Regions from separate parts of the Dactylosporangium sp. CA-233914 genome, predicted to be linked through region 2. Evidence: riboswitches for the same ligand, from Rfam matches in the RefSeq annotation. Region 2 holds a riboswitch; the other holds the start of a gene.
The links. Region 2 has a riboswitch for thiamine pyrophosphate ahead of thiS (sulfur carrier protein ThiS). Riboswitches for the same ligand answer to the same signal wherever they lie in the genome.

Region 1: linked by a shared signal. The riboswitch ahead of ACQPY0_RS50835 (ECF transporter S component) and the one ahead of thiS (sulfur carrier protein ThiS) in region 2 are both predicted to bind thiamine pyrophosphate.

Annotation. Positions count from the first base shown of each region.
Region 1 is NZ_CP192030.1:11,421,558-11,423,938, forward strand. Features, by position in the region: gene ACQPY0_RS50830 (alpha/beta fold hydrolase) at 1-775, opposite strand, end outside; TPP riboswitch at 828-943, shown strand; gene ACQPY0_RS50835 (ECF transporter S component) at 1,020-1,592, shown strand; gene ACQPY0_RS50840 (ABC transporter ATP-binding protein) at 1,595-2,381, shown strand, end outside.
Region 2 is NZ_CP192030.1:10,965,710-10,968,090, reverse strand. Features, by position in the region: gene thiE (thiamine phosphate synthase) at 1-303, shown strand, start outside; gene thiO (glycine oxidase ThiO) at 300-1,340, shown strand; TPP riboswitch at 1,366-1,476, shown strand; gene thiS (sulfur carrier protein ThiS) at 1,476-1,679, shown strand; gene ACQPY0_RS48735 (thiazole synthase) at 1,672-2,381, shown strand, end outside.

The DNA.
Region 1 (2,381 bases), 460 kb from region 2:
GCGCCTGGTCGGCGATCCAGTGACTGATCCCCGCGAGGGGGACGAAGCGGTAGTCCGCCGCCACGTGCTCCGCGCACGCGCGGGCCGCCGCTGGGCCGATCGCCACATCGCCGTCGCTCCAGACGTACGTGGTCGGGACGCTCGCCGGGCCGAGGCCGACCAGGTCGAGGGGGCTCATCGCGCGGTACCAGTTCAGCGCCGCCGTCAGCGCGCCGGGCTCCAGCAGCGGCCGGACGTAGACGTCGGTGTCGATCGAGGCCCCGGCGAAGAGGCCGCGCAGCCGCCGCGCACCGTCGCCGAGAAGCACCTCTTCAGCCTTGTCCACGTGCCGGAACAGCTTGATGTACGCCGAACGCTCCTGCTGGTCGGGATCGTGCGCGTAGGCGTAGGCGCTCGCGTGCGGGTGCGGCACCGAGATCGCGGTCAGCGTCCGCACCCGGGCCGGGTGGCGCAGCGCCACGTGCCAGGCACAGACGGCGCCCCAGTCGTGGCCCACCAGGTGTACCGACGAAACCCCGAGCGCGTCGAGCACGGCCACGGCGTCGAGCGCGCACTCCTCGATGCGGTAGGCCTCGGCGCCCTCGGGCCGGGCGCCTGGCGAGGTCCCCCGCTGGTCGAGCGCGTAGGTGCGCAGGCCCGCCGCGTGCAGCAGCGGCGTCACGGCCGCCCACTCGCCGCTGTGCTGCGGGAACCCGTGCAGCAGCAGGACCGGCTCGCCGCCGGCCGGGCCACCCTCGAACACGTCGAAGACCATCGAGCGCGCCGTGATTTTCATGACCCGAGACTACGAGCCGGCGGCATTCACTGTTACCGTCAGGAAACAACTTCACATCCGACAGGGGAGCGCACAGCGCTGAGAGTGCGGCGGCCGCCGGGGCGGCGCCGCAGACCCTCGAACCTGATCTGGGTAATGCCAGCGCAGGGAGTTCGGTCACCTCATGCCAGCCGCCATGCCCGCGCCAGTGGCGGCATGGCGTCGCGTCTCCTTCTGGTTCACGAGAACTGGGAGGCATCCAGCAATGCAAACCCGTTGGCGCACCGTCGACATCGTCGTGGCGTCGGTCGTCGCCGTGGCCTTCGCGGCGGTGTTCTACGCCTGGAACAACCTGTGGAACGCGCTGGAGAGCGGCTTCGCGCTGCCGTGGCGCGCGGTGATCTACGGCGTGTGGCTGATCCCGGCCGTGCTCGGGCCGCTGGTCATCCGCAAGCCCGGCGCCGGCCTCTACACCGAACTCGTCGCCGCGATCGTCTCGGCGCTGTTCGGCTCGGCCTGGGGGCTCACCGTCGTGGTGTCCGGCCTGGTGCAGGGCATCGGCGGCGAGTTCGGCTTCGCCGCGACCGGCTACCGCGGGTACCGGCTGGTCAACGCCCTGGTCGCGGGCGCGCTGTCCGGTGCCGGCGCGGCGCTGTTCGACCTGAGCGTCTACTACGGTGACGCGTTCACGGCCGCGCAGAAGTGGACGTACGCGGCCCTGGTGGTGGCCAGCGGCGCGATCGTGGCCGGGGCCGGCAGCTGGGCCCTGCAGCGCGCGCTGTCCAAGACGGGTGTGCTGGACCGGTTCCCCTCCGGCCGGGAACGCGTCGCCGTCTGAGCGTGAGCACCGTCGAGTTTCGTGATTTCGGGTGGCGGCACGCCGGGCGCAAGGCCTGGGCGGTCCGCCACCTCGACCTGCGCATCGAGCACGGCGAGCGGGTCCTGCTGGCCGGCGCCTCCGGGGCCGGCAAGTCGACCCTGCTCGCCGCGCTCGCCGGCCTGCTCGCCGAGGACTCCGGCGAGCAGGAGGGCGAGGTGCTCGTCGACGGCCGCCCGGCCCGGCAGGCCCGCGGCGAGACCGGGATCGTCTTCCAGGACCCGCAGACCCAGCTGGTGATGAGCCGGGCCGGCGACGACGTCGCGTTCGGCCTGGAGAACCGGGGCCTGCCGCGGGCGGAGATCTGGCTGCGGGTCGACGCGGCGCTGTCGGCGGTGGGGTTTCCGTACGAGCGGGGCCGCGGCACCGCCGCGCTCTCCGGCGGCGAGCAGCAGCGCCTCGCCATCGCCGGGGTGATCGCCCTGCGCCCGGGCCTGCTGCTGCTCGACGAGCCGACCGCCAACCTCGACCCGGACGGCGCCCAGCTGGTCCGCACCGCGATCGCCAAGGTCGTTCAGGACCTCGACGCGACCCTGGTCCTGGTCGAGCACCGCGTCGACGAGGCGCTGCCGCTGGTGGACCGCACGATCGTCATCGGCGACGATCCCGGCGCGGTGTGGACGCCGGGCGCCCCGCTGCCGTCCCGCCGGGCGGCCACCGCCCCGGGCGAGACGCTGCTCACCGCGGAGGCGCTCGGCCTGCCGCACAACGACACCACCATTTCCGAAGTCGTACGGCAGGCAGAGGCGC
Region 2 (2,381 bases):
ATCCTGGGCGCCACCGCCCGCGACCCGGACGCGGCCCGGCGGGCCGTGGCGGACGGGGCCTCCTACCTGGGCGTCGGCCCGGCGTTCGCGACGACGACGAAGTCCGGGCTGCCGGACGCGATCGGCCCGGCGGGCGTGCGCGCGGTCGCCGAGGCGGTGGACGTGCCGGTCGTGGCGATCGGCGGGGTGAGCGCGGCCCGGGCGAGTGAGCTGTACGCTGCCGGCGCGCACGCGGTCGCCGTGGTCGGCGCGCTCAGCGGGGCGGCGGATCCGTATGCGGCGGCGAAGGAGTTCCTCAAGTGACTGTCGGTATCGTCGGGGCCGGGATCATCGGGCTGAGCGTGGCGTTCGAGCTCGTCGAGCGGGGTGTCGAGGGCATCACGGTGTACGACCCGGATCCCGGGCGCAGCGCCGGGCTGGTCGCGGCCGGGATGCTCGCCCCCACCGCCGAGGCCGTGTTCGGCGAGGAGGCCCTGCAGGCGCTGATGCTGGAGTCGATGCGCCGCTGGCCGGACTTCGCCGCCCGGGTCGAGGCCCGCACCGGCGCCGGGGTCGCGTACCGCACCGACGGCACTCTCCTCGTCGCGCTCACCGCCGACGACCGGGCCGAGATCGACCGCCTCGTGAGCTTCTACCGGCGCGCGGGCACCCCGATCGAGCCGCTCACCGGCGGGCAGCTGCGCGAGCGCGAGCCGCTGCTGTCCCCGCGGGTGCGCGGCGGCGCCTTCGCCCCCGGTGACCACCAGGTCGACCCGCGGCGCCTGCTGGCCGCCCTGCGCACCCTGCCGGTGCGGTTCGAGGCGCGCGAGGTCGCCGACCTGTCCACCCTGCGGGACGATGTGATCATCATCGCCGCCGGGGCCGCGGCGGCGGCCCTGACGGGCCTGCCGGTGCGGCCGGTGAAGGGCCAGCTGCTGCGCCTGCGGGGGCCCGAGCCCCTGCTGCGGCACGTCGTGCGCGGGGTCGCTTCCGGGCGGCACGTGTACCTCGTGCCGCGCGCCGACGGCGAACTGGTCGTCGGCGCCACGGAGGAGGAGCGGGGGGCGGACACGACGGTCACCGCCGGCGGGGTGTTGGACCTGCTCCGGCCGGCCGCGGACCTGCTGCCCGGGGTCGCCGAACTGGCGCTGGCCGAGACCCTGGCCGGCCTTCGCCCCGGCACTCCCGACAATGCTCCGATCGTGGGGGCACTGCACGGTACCGATGCCATCGTCGCCACCGGCCACCACCGCAACGGCGTCCTGCTCGCCCCGGTCACCGCGGCCGCCGTCGCCGATCTGGTCACCGGGGGGTCGACCGGCGTCGACCTCGAAGCGTTCGGGGCCGGCCGCTTTACCTGAGCCCGGCGGCGGCGTTATGGTCGAGGTGTTACCCCACGGGAGTCCGGTGCAACCGGGCTGAGAGGGGGGCTGTGAGCCCCCGACCGTCGAACCTGATCCGGATCATGCCGGCGCAGGGAGGCAGGAGTGAGCCTTATGCAGCTCGTGGTCAATGCCGTCGCATCGACCGTCGACGACGACATCACCGTCGCCGACGTGGTGCACGCGCTCGCCGGGGACGACCCGCGCGGGATCGCCGTCGCCCTCAACGGGGACGTGGTGCCCCGCTCGCGCTGGGCGGACGTCCGCCCAGCCGACGGTGACCACGTCGAGGTGCTGACGGCGGTTCAGGGTGGCTGACGAGGACGTTCTGGCGATCGCGGGCGAGGAGCTGGCTTCCCGGCTCATCCTCGGCACCGGCGGCGCCACCAGCCACGCGGCCCTCGAGGCGGCGATCCGGGCGAGCGGGACCGCGCTGGTCACCGTCGCGCTGCGCCGGCTCGACCCGGCGGCGCCGTCGCTGCTCGGGGTGATCGAGCGGTGCGGGGTGCGGGTCCTGCCCAACACCGCCGGCTGCTACACGGCGACCGAGGCGGTCAAGCTCGCCCACCTCGCCCGCGAGGCGTTCGGCACCGCGTGGGTGAAGCTCGAGGTGATCGGCGACGAGGAGACCCTGCTGCCCGACGGGGTCGAGCTGGTCACCGCGGCCGCGCGGCTCGTCGAGGACGGGTTCACCGTTCTGCCGTACACCACCGACGACCCGATCCTCGCCCAGCGCCTGGCCGACGCCGGCTGTGCCGCCGTGATGCCGCTCGGCGCGCCGATCGGCTCCGGGATGGGCATCCGCAACCCGCACAACATCGCGCTGATCCGCCAGAAGGTCACCGTCCCGGTCATCCTCGACGCCGGGATCGGCACCGCCTCCGACGCGGCCCTGGCGATGGAGCTCGGCTGCGACGGGGTGCTGCTCGCCTCCGCGGTCACCCGGGCGGAGCAGCCGGCGCGCATGGCGGAGGCGATGCGTCTCGCGGTGCGGGCCGGGCGCCTGGCCCACCTGGCCGG